One region of the Paenibacillus sp. A3M_27_13 genome, then DNA from elsewhere that is predicted to be linked to it. Evidence: riboswitches for the same ligand, from Rfam matches in the RefSeq annotation. Region 1 holds a riboswitch; the other holds the start of a gene.
The links. A riboswitch is a leader RNA that binds a small molecule or an ion and turns the genes downstream of it on or off. The one in region 1 is predicted to bind S-adenosylmethionine.

Region 1 (4,433 bases):
GCAGCAGCTTGGTAGCGAACTTCCGCTCTTTGTCCAGATCCTGGCCGATCCTTCTCGCATCCTCTATCATTGCTGCTCCCCTCCTTCTACTTCTTGACGTGCCGCTTCCAGCGCCGAACGCAAATCTTCAATTAGGTCGTCTGTATGCTCAATGCCGACGGAGAAACGCAACAGCCTGTCATCTACCCCGACTGCATCCCGAATTTCTGCTGGTATGTCCGCATGTGTCTGCACAGCGGGATAGGTCATTAATGATTCCACACCGCCGAGACTTTCCGCAAACGCAATGAGCTTAATGTGACGAAGCAAAGGCTCCACATAACGAGCATCCTTTACTTTAAAGGAGAAGATACCCGTATTTCCGCTGGATTGTTTATTTTGAATCTCACGACCTGGGTGGCCTTCGAGAGCTGGATAAAATACTTCCGCCACCGCCGGATGCGTCAGTAAATAGTTAGATAGCACTGTTGCATTATGCTGATGTCGGTCCATACGCAGCGCTAACGTCTTCATCCCCTTCATCAACTGATAGCAGTCGCTCGGGGAAAGCACGGCCCCTATGGAATTGTGCAGGAAGGAAATTTCAGCCGATAGCTCTTTGCCTTTGGTTACGATCAACCCTGCCAGCACATCGTTGTGTCCGCCCAAATATTTGGTTGCGCTATGTACCACAATATCCGCGCCCAGCTCCAATGGCCGCTGGAAATATGGGGTTAGCAGCGTATTATCTACAATGGTAAGCAACTGATGTTGTGATGCCCACTCGGCAACCGCTCGAATATCAGTGATCATCATTAACGGATTTGTAGGTGTTTCTATGAATACAGCTTTGGTATTCGGTCGACATGACTGTTCGAGTGCTTCAAGATCATTCGTATCCACATAACTTGCTGTTACACCAAATTTAGATAAAATACGCTCCAGCAAGCGATATGTCCCGCCATACAGATCCAGCGATACAATGAGGTGATCTCCCTGTCCAAACAATGCAAATACCGTTTGCAGCGCCGCCATACCTGAGCTACATGCAAAACCTGCATCACCAGATTCAAGTGCAGCAGAAGCCTCTTCCAGTACCTTTCGCGTGGGATTGATCGTCCGAATGTAATCAAATCCTGTGCTTTGACCTAGACGGGGATGGCGGAACGCCGTAGATTGGTAAATCGGGTAATTAACAGCCCCGGTTACTGGCTCCTCTACTGAACCGATTTGTGCCAATCTGCTTTCGATTTTCCACTGTTTCTCACTCATATGAATCCTCCTGTTAACTTCCATAGTGGGTGCTATAACATATCCTGCAAAAATGGATGTCAAAGACTATACTGCTGCGCTACTGCAAGGTGGTACTGTACAAGGGTAAACTACAAGCCCCTTTTTAAATCTGGGGCCCGATATCGTAAGGTGTTTCTTGGTATACATAATAGTTCAGCCAATTCGAGAATAATAAATTGGCGTGTGCCCGCCAGATTGAGGGTGGTGTGCGCTTGGGATCATCATTAGGGAAATAATTTTTGGGGACTTCAACATCCATTCCTTTGCCCACATCGCGGTCGTATTCCCATTTCAGGGAAAGCGGGTCATATTCAGAATGCCCAGTTACAAAAATTTGTTTACCGTCAAGCGTGGCTACGAGGTACACTCCAGCCTCCTCGGATTCGGATAAAACTTCTAATTCGGTAATATGATCAATATCTTCCCGCCGAACCTCCGTATGTCTGGAGTGAGGAGCATAAAACAATTCATCAAAGCCGCGTAGCAATTTTACTTTAGGTTTAATCACGGTGTGTGGAAATACGCCAAAGCATTTGTAGTCGAGCCCGTATTTAGGGACATCGAAATGATGGTATAAGCCTGCCTGTGAGGCCCAACAGATATGCATGGTCGAAGTTACATTCGTTTTCGTCCATTCAAAGATTTGCTGGATCTCCTCCCAGTAGTTAACATCCTCAAACTCAAGCTGTTCAACCGGGGCTCCTGTAATGACCATGCCGTCAAAACGACTGTTCTTGATCTCGTCAAACGTTTTATAGAACATGTTCAAATATTCTTGCGATGTATTTTTGGATACATGAGATTTCATGTGCACCAGCGTGACGTCCACTTGCAGCGGCGTATTGCCGACCAAGCGCAACAGTTGGGTTTCCGTCGTCTCCTTTGTAGGCATTAAATTCAAAATGGCGATACGCAACGGACGAATATCCTGATGATAAGCCAAGCTTTCATCCATTACGAAAATATTTTCGCCCTCCAGCACTTCCTTGGCAGGTAGCGTGTCTGGGATTTTAATCGGCATGTAAACTCACTCCTTGTTCGGTAAGTTTTGCGAAAATCGTCTTGTTGAGATGTCGGGCATATAATAAAAAGACCTTTCTCAGGTTAGAGAAAGGTCATATTTGTATCCATATGCGCCTCTCTCATCTGTCAGGGCAACGCTCTTTGTACAAAGCGCGCGTCCTGCAAGAATTAGCACCGTGCGATTAAAATCGCCGGTTGCCGGGTATCATCGGGCTAGTCCCTCCACCTGCTCTTGATAAGATTTCGCTATATTCATTTTGGGTTCACAAAGTTCTTGTTGTTCACTTTAATGCATCGGCTGGGCTTCGTCAAGATGGGACTTTTAAATTTGTACCCTGCATTCACATTTTGTCTACCTTTTCCATAGGTTAAATCATATCCCTCCTATCGTTGAAGCTCTTGCCACTACTGTTGATTTAGCCCATGATTTTGCGCTTGAAAGGCCGTAGGCCGAGCGTTATACTATACAAGTGCTATTAGGCAAAAATATGGAGCAGTAGTGCAGATTTGAGTGTTTCCTGCGATACTGTGGCAATCTAAAAAAGAACATTTGAGAGGTGAATCCGGAATGGAAGGCGACCCGAGTCCGAATAGGCGGCGATCCCTGAACAACAGCATAGGAATGACTTCAGCTTGCCGAAAGACGGGACGCCAGGCTCTGCATGCTCCAAAAGCCTCCGGCTTTTGATGGGAGTGCACGCTTACCCGCACCGGCTAACTGGCTAACTGAGTCCATTCCTTATGCTTAAGGTAAACGTATTTCCGTTACGACGGAGCATAAGGAGTGACATATATGAAAATCCGTTTGGTCAACAACGGGGTTTTTACCCCTGTCGAAGAAATTGAAATGGCGCTTACTGCACCGGCAGAAGGTTTTTATTGGATTGATGCCGATGTCGATGATTTGGCAGTGCTTCAGCCTTTATTTTCCATGCATGATCTTGCAGTAGAAGACTGTTTGAGTGAAGAAGAACAGCGTCCGAAGATTGAAATTTATGAAAGCCATTATTTTATCGTTGTAAATAGCATTCGTTTTGATGATGAAGAAATATTTTTGCGAGCTTTGAACATTTTTCTCGGCCGCCATTTTATCATTACGGTGACCAAGCAGAAAATAAATGAGCTTCGTACCCTCAAGCCTATGCTGTGGGAGCAAGAAGTCAGCCAGCCTGACCGTTTTATGTATCTGTTGGTCGACTTGATTGTTGACAACTATTTTCTGGTTGGTGACCGGATTGAGGTCCGCATTGAGAAGCTGGAAGAAGATATTCTAATGCATACGAAAAAGTCGCATTTGAACGAAATCATCGGCTTACGAAGTGAGATTCTGTGGCTGAAAAAAGTGCTGGGTCCACAAAAAGAAGTCATCAATACCCTGAACAAACGGGATTTGCGGCTCATCGACGATCAATTGCAAAAATATTTCAGCGACATTTATGAAAATGCTGTGAAAATTTCGGAGACTTTTGAAACTTACCGCGACTTGATGGGTAACCTTCGAGAAGCTTATCAATCCAGTATCGCCAACCGTGCCAATGAAATTATGCGTGTGTTTACGGCAATTACGACCGTATTTATGCCATTGACAGTCATTACCGGAATATATGGGATGAACTTCGATAATATGCCTGAGCTTCATACACGTTATGGCTATTTTGTCGTCATTGGTATTATGGTGGCATTAGGTGTCAGTATGTTCTGTATTTTCCGCAAGAAAGACTGGGTTTAAAAAGAACAGGGGGAAAAGTACCGAGTTGGATACTTTTTTCGATTTTCAGCTTGGTCATAAAAAGCAGCAGCCGTGTCCTGTGTGGAACTCGCTGCTGCTTTTTAGTATGTTGAACCCTGAATGTACTTTAATACTTCAGCTTTATTCAATCAGTTCTATATTATCCAACATGTCGGTCGGGTACCTGCTGATGACGAAACCGTATACGGATCAGACGCAGACGCTCGTAAATTTGATCCAGTCCTGTTTCGGTTGCCTTTTCTTCCCCATACACTTTCAGCATGACGGGCTTGAGCAGCGCATCCCCCAACTCTTCATAAGCAGACCAGATGGCTGCCTGCTCTTCCTCAGATACATTCACCAATTCCTTGCGGATCAGCTTCTCCATATCAATGCCATCCCTGTCCAA
Region 2 (4,433 bases), on a different contig from region 1:
AGCTCCACTTCACGTGGTGATCCGCCTGTATTTTGGTTCGCATTGTTTGTATCCGATGTTGTGCTCTTTGTACCGCAAGCCGCCAGCACCGCAATTAATGTCAAGCTTAGTACAGCCAATACCCATTTCTTCATGTTATTACCCCTCCAATAATTTGTAATATTCAGGATCAGACGTCCTGATCAATAAGGATATCTATATGTTTTCCCTATTTTCGAGTATAATGCCGCACGAGGCGATCTCCCGCCATTTGCAGCAATTGTACCAATACGACCATCAGCACGACCGCAACGATCATGACAGCCGTTTCATAACGATAATAGCCGTAGTTGATAGCCAGTGTACCCAGTCCACCGCCCCCGATCATCCCGGACATTGCCGTGTAGGATACGAGTGTAACGACGGTAATGGTTAATGCAGCGAGCAGACCCGGAAGTGCCTCACGTAACAGCACACGCCGGATAATTTGTCCTGTCGAGGCACCCATCGCTTGTGCGGCTTCAATGACACCCTTGTCCACTTCACGCAGAGACGTTTCGACAAGACGTGCGAAGAATGGGGCAGCCCCGATAACCAACGGCGGAATGGTTCCAAGCACCCCGGTCGAGGTACCTACCAGCGATCGTGTAAAAGGAATAAGTGCAACGATCAAAATGATAAATGGTACGGAACGTAAAATGTTAACGATGAATGATAATACAATGTATATCACCTTCATCAGAGTTAACGAGGAGCGACTCGCCAGAAACAATAATATGCCAAGCGGCAAACCAATAATGAGGGTGAACAATGCGGATGCTCCGAGCATCTGAAGGGTTTCCAGAGTAGAATTCCCTAGCTCATCCCAACTCACTTGTGAAAAATCAAGTTCGCTCATTGTCCGATCACCTCCACATCAAGTCCTTGCCCAGACACTTCGCGCAGCGTATGCTCTATATCTTCATGGTTTCCTTCAAAACGAACGATCAGCTGTCCATAGGGTACATTTTTAATCGTAGATATGGTTCCCTGCAAGATCGCAAAATCAACACCAGTGCTTCGGGCCGTACGCGATAGAATCGCATCATATGTTTTACTGCCCAAGAAGGAGATACGTACCACCCGCGCCGACTCGCCGCCACCTGCTGCCGCAATCGCTGCTTGCAACTCCTCGGGATGTTCTGACTCCCGTTGGATAAAGTCCTTGGTTACCTGGTGCTGTGGCTTCAAAAATACTTCCGCAACTGGGCCTTGCTCCACGATGTCGCCCTGATGAATGACGCCAACTCGATCACAAATACTTTGAATGACATGCATTTCATGTGTAATCAGCACGATGGTTAAATTAAAGCGCTGATTAATATCCAACAGCAATTTCAGGATAGACCCCGTCGTCTGCGGATCAAGCGCAGAAGTCGCTTCGTCACACAGCAATACATGAGGATCACTAGCCAGCGCCCGTGCAATTCCTACCCGCTGTTTCTGTCCACCTGAGAGCTGTGACGGATACTTTCCACTGTGTTCTTCCAGACCCACCAGTTCCAGCAGCTCACGAACTTTCATGTCCAGCTTTTCCCTGGGAGTGTTTACCAACCGCAAAGGAAATGCAATATTGTCATACACCGTTGCCGAAGATAACAAATTAAAATGCTGAAAAATCATTCCGATTTTTCGACGTTGCTTCTGTAACTGGGATTGACTCACAGTAGCGAGGTTTACCCCGTCTACCCATACTTCACCTGAAGTAGGGCGTTCCAATAAATTAATACAGCGGATCAATGTACTTTTCCCCGCCCCGGAGTGACCAATCACTCCGAATATTTCTCCACGCTTTATAGAAAGATTCAACCCAGATAGCGCATTAACGCGTCGGTTGCCTTTGCCATAATGCTTGGTTAACTGCTTAAGCTCTATCAACGTGCTGCGACCCCCTTCACTTCTTCCTTACCCTTTAACCAGTTGTCATCTCTCAGAATTGTATAAAATCGCTATTTATTTATACAAAAAAGAGCCCCTTTCACAGAAAGAAAAGGGCCCCACCTTGCGAACCTTTTCTCATCTGCCAAAATCGCTATAACTCTAGCGGTTTTGTAGGAATTAGCACCATCATGTTCCCTCCCAGTGTATTACACCGGGAAAGAACGGGTTGCCGGGCTTCATCGGGCCAGTCCCTCCACCTCTCTGGATAAGAAAAATATGTTAAACTCCAGCTTTAGCTGTCCGTTAAGTTTATATAAAAAAAACATAATTCAAGCATTCTTCTGAAACTAGGTTTCAGTATAGATAGTTTACATTGCTTTGTCAAAGGATATTTTCTATCATATTTTTGGGCGTACTGCCCGGTTCTCCCATTGTTTCGCAGTATGAGTAAAGGCGTTTGACAGCGACCGACATACCATTTCCAAGCCCTGCTGCAAATCTTCCAAATGGTGATCAAGGTCCTCCAGTTGGATTTTTCCATACAAAGCTCGGTGTCGTTGCCAGAGATCATCCTGCATTTCCGTATTCATATAGTGTATCTCCGTATTCCGACGCTTACGCAGCCGATTGATGGCATCGTTGTAAGTATCCTTGATATCAATTAAATTATCGGTCAATACAGGATGCATTTTGAGATACTTGAGCTGCCGCAACACGGTAAAATACGAATAATGCGCCTTATACTGACCTGTTTTTAAATCATACAGATCATTCAGCCAGTTGCCCAGCTTATCTAAAATAGAGAATACCCGAACAAACCCATCTTTATAAAAGAAAACATATAATGCATAATCGGATTTTTCATTCTCACTCATATCTTCAGCATATCCGGCTTTCACTTTCATACGGAAAAAGGCGGAAGCATGATGGCTCTGCTCCAGTTCATCCAGAGATGACATTAGGCCGCGTGTTAAAATATCCGCCTTCCGAAAATCGTGGGTCGGATCTCCACCAGCCTGAATTTGCCGCTCCAGCAGGTTCAACATAGCTGACATGCTATTCATGGCATCTAGCAGGATGCCTTTGTTCACACGTGGTGGCTCACCCAGTAGCTTGCGTATCATGCTTACGCCTCCTTATAAATGTAGAATCCGGCTGTAGGTTTAATTAGGGCGTCAAGCGAAATAACTCGTCCATCGTTGATCTACAAGCTTCACAATATCCTCACGCGGTAACACCTCATCCGGATACCCTGGCTTCATACGCGCATCCACTACAATCGGCAGCTTATAGTTCAGATGATGCAAACGCACTTCGCTGTCCGCGTACATATCCGTAGCCGGGTTAAAGCGTGTGAATACCGTCCACAGGAACGAGGCTTGAGAGCGAACGACTTCTTTGGCATCGTCCACAATGAAAACGAGTGGCCACTCTTGCTCACCCGCTGCTAATCGCTCCAAAACACGTGCCGCCAGCTCAGGCTCCTGCTCAAAGGACGCACCCGATACGACGAGGCAACCTCCGCAATAGGGCTCAATTTCACGAATTCCCGGCAGATCGCCTCCCTCATAAGCACGAGGCAATTCACGTACAGGCTCACCTATCCCCATCAGGATGGCCTTACTGCCATGATTCAGCTTGCGGCCTGTGTAATCGAGTGTATCGTGTGACGTGTGATTGAATATAAATAAATCCCTTGCTGGATTAAATCGCTCCAGAATGGTTTCCAGCAGTAGGTTAAAGTCAGATAAATCAATTACTCGATCCGTCAGCATCAGGAACTTGGTCAACGATAATTGACCTTGACCCAAAATGGTAAAACCGGATACAAGCGCTTCACGGGAGTAGCTTTCACGTACGACTGCCGCTGCCAGCGCATGTACGCCCGTTTCCGCATACGCCCACAGGGACTTGACGGAAGGCATCACAAGCGGATAGGCAGGCGACAGCAGACGTTGCAAAAACTCACCGAGATAGTAGTCTTCTTGCCGAGGCTTACCTACAATGGTTGCCGGATAAATGGCATCCTTGCGGTGATGCATATGTTTGACATGAAATACAGGGAAATCATGCTGTAATGAGTAATAGCCAAAATGATCACCAAACGGGCCTTCCGGACGGCGTTCATGAGGCGGTACATAACCGCTGATTGCAAATTCTGCTTCTGCTGGAATCCGGTGACCCCCGAGCGGGTCTTCTGTCATGGGCAGCTTGCCTCCCATAATAAGCGAAGCCAGCAACAGCTCAGGCAAGTTTTCCGGTGCTGGCGCAATGGCAGACGCAATCAGGGCAGGCGGGCCACCGATGATAATCGTCGTAGGCAATGGCTCATTACGCAGTTCCGCTTCATGATAATGAAAACCGCCGCCTTTATGAATTTGCCAGTGAATGCCCGTCGTCTGATCATCATAAATCTGAATGCGGTACATCCCCAAATTATGATCCTTGGGCTGACCTGGCTTCTCAGTATACACGAGTGGAAGCGTAATAAACGGCCCTCCATCCTCATGCCAACTGGTCACTTTAGGCAGTGG

Region 2: another riboswitch for S-adenosylmethionine. It lies ahead of NLX82_RS17610 (methionine ABC transporter ATP-binding protein); the one in region 1 lies ahead of metA (homoserine O-acetyltransferase MetA).

What each region holds. Positions count from the first base shown of each region.
Region 1 is NZ_JANAVE010000002.1:588,089-592,521, reverse strand. Features, by position in the region: gene NLX82_RS09190 (aminotransferase class I/II-fold pyridoxal phosphate-dependent enzyme) at 1-70, opposite strand, end outside; gene NLX82_RS09185 (PLP-dependent transferase) at 67-1,251, opposite strand; gene metA (homoserine O-acetyltransferase MetA) at 1,376-2,293, opposite strand; SAM riboswitch class I at 2,412-2,537, opposite strand; gene corA (magnesium/cobalt transporter CorA) at 3,089-4,024, shown strand; gene NLX82_RS09170 (HRDC domain-containing protein) at 4,185-4,433, opposite strand, start outside.
Region 2 is NZ_JANAVE010000004.1:288,804-293,236, forward strand. Features, by position in the region: gene NLX82_RS17600 (MetQ/NlpA family ABC transporter substrate-binding protein) at 1-134, opposite strand, end outside; gene NLX82_RS17605 (methionine ABC transporter permease) at 209-877, opposite strand; gene NLX82_RS17610 (methionine ABC transporter ATP-binding protein) at 874-1,896, opposite strand; SAM riboswitch class I at 2,032-2,171, opposite strand; gene NLX82_RS17615 (Cthe_2314 family HEPN domain-containing protein) at 2,298-3,023, opposite strand; gene NLX82_RS17620 (UbiD family decarboxylase) at 3,075-4,433, opposite strand, start outside.